DNA from 3 places in the Pedobacter lusitanus genome. Region 1 is predicted to be linked to each of the others. Evidence: riboswitches for the same ligand, from Rfam matches in the RefSeq annotation. Region 1 holds a riboswitch; each other region holds the start of a gene.
The links. Region 1 has a riboswitch for S-adenosylmethionine ahead of PL_RS02710 (SusC/RagA family TonB-linked outer membrane protein). Riboswitches for the same ligand answer to the same signal wherever they lie in the genome.
Positions count from the first base shown of each region.

Region 1 (4,273 bases):
CCCAGAGAATTATCTTCTCTGTATACCGTACTTTTTTTTCTGACAGGCTCGAAAAAACTGGGCCATCCGCAGGTACTTGCAAACTTCGCATCAGACTTGAACAGGGCATTTCCGCAAACAGCACAGTAATAAGTTCCTTTACGTTCCGAATTCCAGAGACTGCCGGTAAAAGCCTGCTGGGTAGCCCCCGTCCTGGCAACCGCATAAAGCTCGGCCGGAAGAATCTTTTTCCATACGGTGTTACTTACCTTTAATACAGTGGTATCTGTTCTGGAATAATAAGGGTTTTTTGTGGTTTTATTTTGACTGTAGCCAGAGAAAAACAACAATAAAAGCACCATGGAGTTTAATATAGTTTTCATAAATCTTCTTTTATCTTTTAGTCGTTAAAAAACACAGAACCTTACAAGTCAGTTAAAAATATCTTTTGATATGCTTAACTGATAGCTAACTAAACCTACGTCAGATCTGATTGCCCTGGTTTTTAAAAGAATAAAAACAATCGTAACTTACTGTCAGTTAATTATTTTATTTCTAATTACGGGACAATCCAGGTCAAATTACTTAAAAAAAGAAATATCAAAATAAAGTATACTAATTTTATAGTATTTATTTACCTTTGCTGATGAACCACCTAAAAATATTACCTATGATAAAAAAAACTACACTACTTGCCGCCGGAGCCCTGCTCCCATTTGCCCTGTTTGCTCAACAACCATTTAGCATAAAAGGAGAAATTAAAAGCCTGCAGCCAGGGGATAAAATTTTCCTGAACTACATTGCAGACGGAAAGAGTGTTCTGGACTCTGCGATAGCAGCAAAAGGCACATTTACTTTCAATGGCAAAATTAAAGATCCAGCCAGAGGTGTTTTATACAAAAAATCAAATGTAAAGGGAGTTAAAAGTGATGCACTTCCCTTTTATCTGGAATCAGGCAACATTGAAGTAGCTGCAACTGACTCACTAAAAAAAGCCACAATAAACGGTTCATTGATCAATAGAGACAACAGCAAACTCAAATCCCAGTCAAAAACAGTTCAGGATCAGATTGACATACTCAATGCTGAATATGCTAAATTCACTCCCGAACAGAAAAAAGATAAAGCTTTTATAGATAGTTTTGAAAAGCGTTATGAAAATATTTCAGCAGGACTAACCCCTATTTATCTTGATTACGCACGTAATAACCCGGATTCATACATAAGTATTGTAGTGCTGTCTCAGTTAGCTACAAATGACAAAGTTCACTCTGATGCAGAACAACTGTTTCAGGCTCTTTCACCAAAAGTCAGAGAGACCAGTACCGGAAAAAGCATAGCAGGCTACTTTGAGGCAGCAAAAAAGACAAAAGTCGGATTGCAGGCTATAGACTTCACGCAGAATGATGTTAACGATAAACCAGTGAAATTATCAGACTTCAAAGGGAAGTACGTATTGGTAGACTTCTGGGCATCATGGTGTGGTCCCTGCAGACAGGAAAACCCCAATGTAGTTAGTGCTTACAACCAGTATAAAGACAAAGGATTTACTGTGCTGGGTGTTTCACTGGACCAGCCAGGAAAAAAAGCGGCATGGCTAAAAGCTATTGAAGATGATAAACTAGCCTGGACGCAGGTTTCCGATCTGAAATTCTGGGATAATGCTGTGGCAAAATTATATGGAATCAGATCTATACCATCAAACTTCCTGATTGATCCTTCCGGCAAAATTATCGCAAAAGGATTAAGAGAAGAAGCTCTGCATAACAAACTTGCAGAAATTTTTGATGCAAAATCCAAATAGCTATTTATACCGTTCGTAAATAAATATTTATTACGTACAATCAGTTCTTAAAATTATAATTCTTATCAAGAAAGACGGAGGGAAAGGCCCATCGATGTCTTAGCAACCTGTCCGCGACAAGGTGCTAATTCCTTATTATTGCGCAAGTAATAAAGATAAGTATGAATACCCTTTCGATGGAGAATTCATCCCCTGCCTGAAAAATCAGTTAATATTATTCACCCTTTCAGAAAGGAGTATTATGCAATAAATTACAATTCTTAAAATTTCAAAAAAACGATACCGTAAAACAATAAGGAGCGGTTAGAGCCCGCTCCTTATGAAAGTGATATACCACGGTTACGTGACCATAAATGCGAATTAATGTTTAACCACCAAAACAAATATAATGAAAATTATAAATACATATTCCATACCCCTGTATGGAGAGAATTTCATTGATGTGCCTTCAGCTCGTCATTGTTGGGGTTAGCATAACAAATTAACATTTCAGTTTATCAATAAAGTCATTTAGTTCAATAAACGACCTGGAAGACTACACCCCAAACTTTACTAACACTATGCAATGAGAAAGACTCTACTTAAACTTTTTATATTCCTGTTTATACTTGCTACAACAACTATTGCAGAGGCACAACAAGAAAAAACAATCACCGGAATAATAACCTCGCAGGAGGATGGCTTACCCTTACCCGGAGTAAGTATAAAATTAAAAAACACCAATCTGGGAGCTACAACAGCTGCAAATGGAAGGTTCACATTCACTATCAAAAGATCAGAACCTTCGGATATACTGATTATCAGTTTTATAGGTTTTAAAAGATATGGATACAAACTAAACGGAAAAACTACCATTGACGTTAGCCTGGTTCCTGATGATAACAACCTCAACGAAGTCGTAGTTTCGGCCGGAGGTATCCTTCGTAAACCTAAAGAGCAGGGTTATACGGCAACCAGGATTAATAGCGAAGAGCTAACCAGCGGCAAATCCCCTACAATTGCCGGGGGACTGGTCGGTAAGATTGCCGGCTTACAGGCAAATGCGATTACAAGTGGTGTAAATCCAAATTACAGGTTAGTATTAAGAGGTAACCGCTCTCTTACGGGTGATAATACAGCACTTGTCGTTGTGGACAACGTTGTTGTTCCCAGTTCCATACTTGGTAACCTGAACCCCGAAGATGTAGATGAAATTTCTGTATTAAACGGAGCTGCCGGAGCTACCCTATATGGCTCTGAAGCCTCTAATGGAGTTTTACTGATCACAACTAAAAAAGGCAAGGACGGAAAACCACTTATCCGTTTCTCCAATACCACAACTCTGGAAAAAGTCAGTTTCTTCCCTAAACTCCAAACCAGATTTGGTGCCGGGTCAACAGCTGACGCCCAGATTTTCAGTCCTACCGAGAATCAGCAATATGGTCCTGCATTTGATGGTAGTTTAAGACCACTTGGATTCCCGCTGGCCAACGGAGAGCAGCAGCAGGCTCTTTATTCCCCAAGAACAGACAGAAATGATTTCTGGCAAACCGGCCTGAGCAATCAGACTGATTTCTCGGTCTCTTCGGGAGATACCAAATCAACTACTTATGTTGCTGCTCAATACCTGAATGGCAGAGGAACAACACCTGGCGATAAATATACCAGAACATCACTGAGGTTTAACGGAACCAGAAAAATCATTCCTACATTCAATATAGATTATTCGGCCAACTATGTAGAGAATAATTATGATATTACCAGCGCTACCTCTACTGTATATGCAGATCTGATTAACGTTCCGGCAAATATCCCAATACTGGATTACAAGGACTGGCAGAATAATAAATATGCAACTCTTGATGGCTTTTACAGCCCTTTTTACCTGAGTCCTTACTGGGATGCTGCCAATAACCGTCAGAAATCCAAAAACTCCTATCTAACGGGAAAAGTAGAATTGAAATGGACTCCGCTCCCATGGTTAAACTTCACCTACAGAGCTGGTCTGTCGAATCGTTACTATACTCAAAAAACAAGTAATGCTATAGGTATATATACCGATTATTCACAATCATTAGGTAAAACAAATTTTGCAGGAACTGTATCAGATGATGCCAATCAAACTTCAAGATTCAGCAATGATTTCCTGGTCAATATCAAAAAGGACATTAAGGACTTCTCCCTCAATTTAATTCTGGGTGCATCTTCTGTCAATAAAACATCTAAAGATGTAGGTGTTGGAGCTAACGGACTTATTATTCCAGGCCTTTACAATGTAGGTAACCGTACAGGAGTGGCCGATGCTTCAGAAGGTAATTATAAGAGTAAATTATATGGCTTATGGGCCGATGCCACAATTGGTTACAAAGATTACCTTTATCTTCACCTCAGCGGAAGAAACGATTGGACATCACTGTTAAGTCAGGAAAACAGATCGTTTTTCTACCCTTCTGCAGACTTATCATTTGTTGTATCAGATGCATTCCCGCAGTTAAAGGAAACCAGGTATAT
Region 1 covers NZ_CP157278.1:593,476-597,748, forward strand. The annotation lists gene msrB (peptide-methionine (R)-S-oxide reductase MsrB) at 1-362, opposite strand, end outside; gene PL_RS02705 (TlpA disulfide reductase family protein) at 650-1,783, shown strand; SAM riboswitch class I at 1,843-1,945, shown strand; gene PL_RS02710 (SusC/RagA family TonB-linked outer membrane protein) at 2,349-4,273, shown strand, end outside.

Region 2 (4,273 bases), 220 kb from region 1:
TCGCTGCTTTCAGTCCTTTGATACCACCATCAGGTTTTTGTGCGTAAAAAGTACGATCGGTAGTAATCGCCAGACGCTGACTTTCATTGAAAGCAATCCCCCATGGTGAATGAAAAGCATTTGTAGCAACCAGAATCAGGTTTTCAATTTTACTACCATCTGTTATAGCCCACTCAGCAGCTTGCTGGCCACCTAATGATCCACCAATCAGTACTTTGATTTTTTTAATTTCCAGATGTGCTGCAAGCAGCTGATGTCCATGAACCAGATCTCTGATAGTGAACTCAGGAAATGATAAATAATATGGATTTCCGGTTACCGGATTAATACTTAGCGGATTTGTGCCGCCATAATGAGAGCCGATAACGTTTGCGCAGATAATAAAATGTTCTTCCGGATTGAAGAGGTTCTTCTCTCCGAATAAACCTTTCCACCAGTCTAATACATCCGCATTTGCTGTTAAGGCATGACAAGCCCAGATTACATTATCCTTATTCGCATTTAGCTTACCAAAAGTCTGATAGCTGATTTGTAATCCACGCAGTTTCTTCCCGTTCTCCAGTTTAAATTGCTTTGCGTGGTTATATATATGTGTTGATGACATTATTCTTTTTTTCTATCTTTTTTAAGCTTATCTCTATTTTCCGGAGGACAATTTTTCAAATGCCTGCTCGAAGTCGGCTTTGATATCGTCGATATGTTCAATCCCTACAGATACTCTTAATAATTGCGGTGTAATACCTGCAGCTGCCTGTTCTTCATCACTCAATTGTTGATGCGTAGTGGCAGAAGGCTGTATAATTAATGTTTTGGCATCGCCGACGTTAGCCAGATGACTAACCAACTGAAGTTCATTTACAAATTGAATGGCCTGTTCTTTACCTCCGTGCAATTCGAAAGAAAGCACGGCGCCAAATCCGTTTTTAAGATACTTTTTTGCATGCTGATGATAAGGGCTGCTTTCCAGTCCCGGATAAGAAACCTTATTTACAGCCTCATGATTTTCAAGCCATGTGGCCAGTGCCAGCGCATTATCCACATGTCTTTGTACACGTAAGGATAAAGTTTCCAGGCCTTGTATCAGAAGAAAGGAGTTAAAAGGAGCGATGGCAGGACCAAAATCCCTTAAACCTTCTACTCTGGCGCGGATGATAAACTGTATATTTCCAAAGTCGCTTCCGATACCAAATACATCGTTGAATACCAAACCATGATAACCCTCAGAAGGGGAGGTAAACTGTTTGAATTTACCATTTCCCCAGTTATAGTTTCCACCATCGATTATTACTCCACCTATACTCGTTCCATGTCCTCCAATCCATTTAGTCGCAGACTGAACAACAATATGTGCACCATGCTCCAATGGTTTGAATAAATAACCGGCAGCACCAAATGTATTATCTACGATCAGGGGCAGATCATATTTTTGTGCAATTAAGGATAGTTTTTCAAAATCAGGAATACTGAATGATGGATTTCCGATACTTTCCAGGTAAATAGCTTTTGTGTTTTTATCAATTTTAGCTTCAAAATCCTGTGTATCATCACTATCTGCAAATCTTACTTCTATACCCAGGCGCTTGAAGGCTACTTTAAACTGATTATAACTACCGCCGTAAAGGTGAGGAGAAGAAACAAAGTTGTCACCCGCTTCCAGTATATTGTTTAAAGCGATAAACTGAGCTGCCTGTCCGGAGGCAACCGCCAGTCCCGCAACACCACCTTCCAGTGCAGCTACCCGTTTTTCGAAAACATCAGTTGTCGGGTTCATTAAGCGGGTATAAATATTACCGAATTCTTTTAAAGCAAAAAGATTTGCCCCGTGTTCGGCACTTTTGAATCCATAAGAAGTAGTTTGATAAATAGGTACAGCTCTTGAACCGGTAGTCGGGTCAATTTCCTGACCTGCATGAAGTTGTAGTGTTTCGAATCTATAATTGGCTGACATGATTGCGCTTGATTTAATTGATTAAAGGGATTGTTTACAGACAGATACGGGATTTATGGCGTACAAAATCCGTATAAGGGAGTGCATACCTCTGAAAAGAGGCCTTCCGGTTGAACTAAATTAATTTTACGTGGAAGATTGTTGTTTAGCCGATGCAACAACACATGCATGCATTAGTCTGCAGATGCTCAATTGTGTAAAAAACAGATTCGCCTGATTGCGATGGTTGGTATTTTGTTTTCATTTTGTCTTAATTTATCTTTCCAGAAAGCACTATGCTGACTGGTCAGGAATTGGCACCTTCTCCATTTGGGAGGGTTGCCAGTGGGTCACGGAGCCTGTCTCTCGCCACTTCTTTATAAATCAAACCCAGTTACCGGGTTGACTTGAATAGCTTGCGCTATATGGTACAAATGTAGTGATATTGTGATTACTTCCAAAATAATATTCTGAAAAATAATCAACAATCTGTATGTGAGTGACTTAAATTAAATATTGGAGGCTGTCTTTGAGCTTTAAATGACGTTTTTTAGCCTAAAGCCTGCTCTATATCAGCAATAATGTCATCAATATGTTCCAGTCCAACGGATATCCGAATTAAATTCTGTGGAGTTTTGGTGTCAGGACCTTCTACAGAGGCGCGGTGTTCAATTAAGCTCTCAACTCCGCCAAGGCTCGTTGCCTGGGCAAATAATCTGACCTGATTGACTACTTTTCTTGCATCTCCTTTAACCAGAATAGATAGCATACCGGCAAAACCGCTCATCTGTTTTGTGGCAATCTCATGTTGCGCATGCGAAGGCAGGCCGGGATAGTATACCGCTTCAATTTTTGGGTGAACAGAAAGATACTTTGCGAGTGCCATAGCGTTTTCAGCATGCCCCTTCATTCTGTATGGTAATGTTTTGATGCTTCTGAGTAAAAGAAAACAATCAAAAGGAGAGGGAACAGCACCTCCGATTTGCTGAATATTTCTGATTCTGCTCCATAATTCATCCTGAACAGCTGTGACTAAAATACCGCCCAGTACATCACTATGTCCGCCAATATATTTGGTTGAAGAATGCATGACTATATCTGCGCCCAGCAGAATAGGATTCTGGAAACAAGGTGAAGCAAAAGTGCTGTCACAAGCCAGGGTTAACTTATGTTTTTTAGCAATTGCAGAGACAACAGTTAAATCTGTAATTTTTAACAGTGGGTTTGAAGGTGTTTCAACCCATATCATTGCGGTATTACTTTTAATATGCTCCTCTATGAGGTCAGGTTGAGTAAGGTCAATAAAGTCTATAGTCAGAATACCTTCAAAAATTGACTGCAGTTGTTTTTTGAAACCCCAGTACATATCATCAGGTGCAATAATATGACTACCCGGAGGTAAGGCCTGAAAAACAGTCATTCCGGCTGTATTTCCAGAAGAAAATGCACAGGCATCTGTGCCTTTTTCCAGATCAGCCATAACTTTTTCGAGTGCAGAACGATTGGGATTGCTGACACGACTATACATATGTCCGCCAGGGTAGCCACCATTTTCATCTCTGAAAAATGTAGTGGAGAGGCTGATAGGTGGTGTTACGTCCCCTGTGGTACTGTGGGTTAGGTTTCCGGCATGTATGGCAATCGTTTCGGTCTGCATAGAATTTTAATTTTCGGGTAATTTTTGGCAGGATTTATGTAAGCTGTTTTCGAAAATACAAGATATGAAAAGAATATTAGTTATAGCAGCCATTTTATGTAGTTCATTGATGGTTTTACAAAGTTGTAATACACCTAAGGGTGCTATGAAAAGAGGAAATGTGTCTGGAAACTGGGTATTAAATGACATCACTTTTGATGGCGTACCAGCAATGAATGTGAAATCTCTCTTTAATGAAGCTTCTTACAAATGTTTTATCGGTAGTACATGGAAATTAACAAATAGTGGAAATGGAACATATTTGCTTCCGGGAACTGCAGATTGTCCTACCAGAACACAAAGTATTTTTTGGTCAGTAAGTACTGCAGACCAGACTTTTCAATTCAAAAAATTATATGAGGGAGATAAAGCGAAGAATGTAACTGAAGGCTACAGACTGATTCTTTCTCAGGCAACAGGAGATAATCTGGTACTAAAATCGCCTGTGGATTATGGAAAAAATCCTGCTTACATTATATTGAATTTCACCAAAGCAATGAAATAGATTTTACATCAAACCAACACCATCCAGGCTGCCTCTGATTAAAAGAGGCAGCTTTTTTTATGTCAAAAAAATCGTGCTGTTGCTTCTTTTTAATTTTTATCTTTGACACCGGAACTTCAGATGCTGGATTTAAAGCTGAATCAGC
Region 2 covers NZ_CP157278.1:816,602-820,874, reverse strand. The annotation lists gene PL_RS03700 (homoserine O-acetyltransferase family protein) at 1-604, opposite strand, end outside; gene PL_RS03695 (O-acetylhomoserine aminocarboxypropyltransferase/cysteine synthase family protein) at 638-1,948, opposite strand; SAM riboswitch class I at 2,201-2,313, opposite strand; gene PL_RS03690 (trans-sulfuration enzyme family protein) at 2,478-3,584, opposite strand; gene PL_RS03685 (lipocalin family protein) at 3,649-4,128, shown strand.
Region 2: linked by a shared signal. The riboswitch ahead of PL_RS03695 (O-acetylhomoserine aminocarboxypropyltransferase/cysteine synthase family protein) and the one ahead of PL_RS02710 (SusC/RagA family TonB-linked outer membrane protein) in region 1 are both predicted to bind S-adenosylmethionine.

Region 3 (4,273 bases), 2.5 Mb from region 1:
ACACCATTGGCAGCTCTTGATCCGTATAATGCTGTAGCAGCCGCACCTTTCAGTACAGTCATTGACGCTACGTCATCAGGGTTGATATCTGATGCTGCATTACCATAGTCATAACCAGCACGACCTGAATTCTGATCTGCTGTATTAGAACTTGCATTTGATACAGGAACACCATCAATTACGAATAATGCCTGGTTATTACCAGTAATAGATTTTGCACCACGGATAACAATATTCGTTGACCCACCCATGGCATTGCTACGTTTAATATCTAAACCTGCAACTTTACCACCTAATGAGTTTACAAGATTAATATCTCTTGTTCTGGTGATTTCCTCAGCTTTCAATTCCTGAGCAGCAAATGGCAGCTCATTCTTTTTACGGGCAATACCCATTGCGGTAACAACAACCTGCTCCAGCTGTTTTGAATCTTCAGCTAAAGATACGTTAACAACATTTGAAGCTGGAATAGTTACACTTTGTGTAACATAACCAATGTAAGAAACATCAATTGTGGTTGATTCTTTCGGAACGGCAATGGAAAACTGACCTTTGGTGGAGGTCATAGCTCCTTGTTTTGCTCCTTTAACACGGACTGTAACTCCTGGGAGTGGTAACCCATCTGACTTTGAGGTGATGGTCCCCGTTACGGTCTTATCTTGCGCATTTACTTGTATAGCAAACAGCAAAAAGACACAAAAAAATAGTAGTCTTTTTTTCATAAAAGTTTAGGTTTTAATAGTGATTCGTCCGAAAGATAAAATAATTTAGCAGTCAAAAAAAATAATTTTAAATTATTTTAACACAAAAGTTACATACTGACTACAAAAAAAACACCCCCATTATTTGCTAAAAATTATGTTTTTCATTAAAAAACATTGAAAATTATATGAAAAACGCAATAAAGTAAAAATCCATCACCAATAATCAGCTGCCATTTTAACCTTTTGTCCCTCAAAAGAGAAATACTCCCGATCTATAAGAATATTTACACACTTCAGACTAATCGTTCTCAGAATTATAAATCAGAAAGAAAAAACAGGACGTTTTTGTCTGATAAATCTCAGAAAACACAGGCAACAAAATAAATACTATAGATTTAGTAGTTTATTTATATATTTGCCCGTGATTTAGTTGTTCATTGATTTTTACTTATCCAGAAAGACAGAGGGAAAGGCCCGATGAAGTCTTAGCAACCTATACACCAGTTTTGTAAAAGGTGCTAACTCCTATCCACATTAAGCGGAAAAGATAAGTGACATATATACCATTATAAGACAATGGTTTAAGTCATCTGTTTCCTCAATCATTTCTGATATTAAGAATCTATAAAGGATACTGATTCATAAATAATGATTAATTAAACACAACAATTGTATAATTCGATGAAAACACCGCTTAACATTCTCTTCGGGAGCAATCCTGCTCCATTGCATCCTATATATGCAGCCTCATGGCTATATGCAGAAAATCTGCATTTGTTAATCCCATTCAAATAAGCACTGACAAAGTCAGTAACACAAACACACCCAATTATTAATCCGGAATATAATTCCGCTATTCAGTTAAATATGTATAAAACTTACAAATACTTATTTGGGATCATCCTATCCTTTATAATCATACAGACCGCTGCAGCTCAATCAGCTAAAATCTCTGGCGTAGTCACCGAGAAATCCAACGGACAACCTTTGCCAGGGGTAAGTATCCTTGTAAAGGGGACAAATATCGGTACACAGACAGATGGAAATGGTAAATTCAGCATCACTGCCAAACCGAATGATATACTAAAAATTGTATCCATAGGCTTTAATAGTCAGGAACTTAAAATAACCACAACAAATGCACTCACTGTACAACTGGAAGAATCATCCAATGCATTAAGCGAAATTGTTGTAACCGCACTGAATATTCCGAAAGAAAAGAAATCTTTAGGTTATTCGGTTCAGGAATTAAAGTCAAAGGATCTTTCTGAAGCAAAAGAGACTAATCTGCTCAATGCTTTATCCGGAAAGGTAGCCGGTGTACAGATAACAAACAGTCAGGGCGACATGGGGTCTTCCAGAATCATTATTCGTGGAGAGACTTCCATTTCAGGTAACAATCAACCCCTGTTTGTGATTGACGGAGTACCGGTAGATAATACACAAAATCTGGGCAATGGCGGATCACGTGATTTTGCCAATACAATATCAGACATCAATTCTGAAGATATTGAATCCATGAGTGTATTAAAAGGACCTAATGCTGCCGCACTTTATGGCTCAAGAGCCGCCGCAGGTGTAGTCTTAATTACAACAAAAAAAGGCAAAAACTCACAGGGTTTAGGCATCAGCGTGAATTCAAATGCAACATTTTCAACTTTACTAACTATACCATCTTATCAGAATTCATTTGGACAGGGTGCTAACGGCCAGTTCAGTTATGTAGATGGTAAAGGTGGTGGTGTTAATGATGGTGTAGATGAGAGCTGGGGTCCAAGACTGGACGGGCGTTTAATCCCGCAGTTTAATTCTAATGGTACTCCGGTGCCATTCATTGCACATCCAAACAATGTACGTGACTTCTTTAATACCGGACGCACCCTGAACAATGGAATCTCCATTTCAGGATCAGGAGAGAAATATAACTTACGTTTTTCTTATAACAACCTTGATCAGACTGGTGTTATTCCAAACTCATCACAATCAAAAAACTCTTTCCTTTTAAATGCTACTTATAAAATAACACCAAAACTGACTTTCAATGCATTAGCCAATTATGTAAACAGCAGTGCAGCAAACCTACCGGGTTCTGGTGGAAAAAGAGCCAGCAGTACGATGCTGCAATTCACCTGGTTTGGCCGTCAGGTTGATGTAGATAAATTAAAGACCTATCAGGATGCCAACGGGAATAATATTAACTGGAATAACAGCTATTACAGTAATCCATATTTTGTTGCTTACGAGAATACGGTAAGTCAGGTTCGTAACCGGCTGATTGGAAGCGCTGAATTAAACTATAAAATAATCGATGGTTTGTCAGCAAATTTCAGAACCGGGAATGACTACTATACTGACCGCAGAAAAATCAGGATTGCTTATGGAACCAATGGAACTCCATTCGGATCTTATGAAGAAGATGCCTATACTTTTAGCGAAAACAATACCGAAGGAAGACTGGATTTCAATAAAAAGCTGAATTCAGATTTTAATCTTGATCTTTTATTGGGAGGGAATATCCGTACCACCACTTTTGAAAACAATAACCAGAAAGCTCCTAAGCTGGCAGTTAATAACCTTTATACCTTAAGTAACTCCCGCGATCCGCTGATCTCTTCTAACGAATACAGCAAACAACGGGTATACAGTACATTCGGTTCTGCTCAGCTTGGTTTCAGAAATTATGCCTACTTAAATGTAACGGCAAGAAACGACTGGTCTTCTACCCTGCCTCCGCAAAACCGTTCATATTTCTATCCTTCAGTCAATGCGAGTTTAATTCTTACTGAAGCCTTCGACATTAAGAGTGATGTTCTAAACTTTGCAAAACTTCGTGGCGGATGGTCTAAAGTAGGTAAAGACGCCAGCCCTTACCAATTATTCAACAATTATCAGTTTACTGCGCCATTTGATAGTAATCCGCAGCAAAATCTCAATAAAGTAGATCTGAATCCCGAACTAAAGCCAGAAACTACCAAATCTACCGAAGCAGGTCTTGAACTGGGCTTTTTCAAAAACAGAGTACGTTTTGACTTCAGTTTATATAATACAAACAGTATCAACCAGATCTTAAGTCTGGACGTGAGTCCAACTACCGGATATCTTAAGAAACTTGTTAATGGTGGTACGATTAACAACAAAGGAATCGAGGCTCAACTAGGTATAACACCAATCAAAACAAAGGACTTTACCTGGGATATCAATGTTAATTATTCGATGAATCGCAGTAAGGTAAAAGACCTTTATCAGAAGGTACAAAGCTATGAACTCGGATCAGACGGATCTGTTCAGATTCTGGCAACTGTAGGACAGCCATATGGAACAATTTTCGGTACAGCTTATGAAAGAAATGCAGCCGGAGATATTATTATTGGCGCAGACGGAACACCACAGGCAAGTCCTACTAAAAAAATCCTTGGAAAGTATACACCAGACTGGCTGGGTGGTATTAACAATACATTTACTTATAAAAGGATCAGTTTAAGTGTATTGGTTGATGCACATATTGGTGGAAAAATTTACTCAGGAACCAACAGTACCGGAACTTACACAGGAGTATTAGCCTCTACCCT
Region 3 covers NZ_CP157278.1:3,070,931-3,075,203, forward strand. The annotation lists gene PL_RS13075 (SusC/RagA family TonB-linked outer membrane protein) at 1-722, opposite strand, end outside; SAM riboswitch class I at 1,150-1,258, shown strand; gene PL_RS13080 (SusC/RagA family TonB-linked outer membrane protein) at 1,572-4,273, shown strand, end outside.
Region 3: linked by a shared signal. The riboswitch ahead of PL_RS13080 (SusC/RagA family TonB-linked outer membrane protein) and the one ahead of PL_RS02710 (SusC/RagA family TonB-linked outer membrane protein) in region 1 are both predicted to bind S-adenosylmethionine.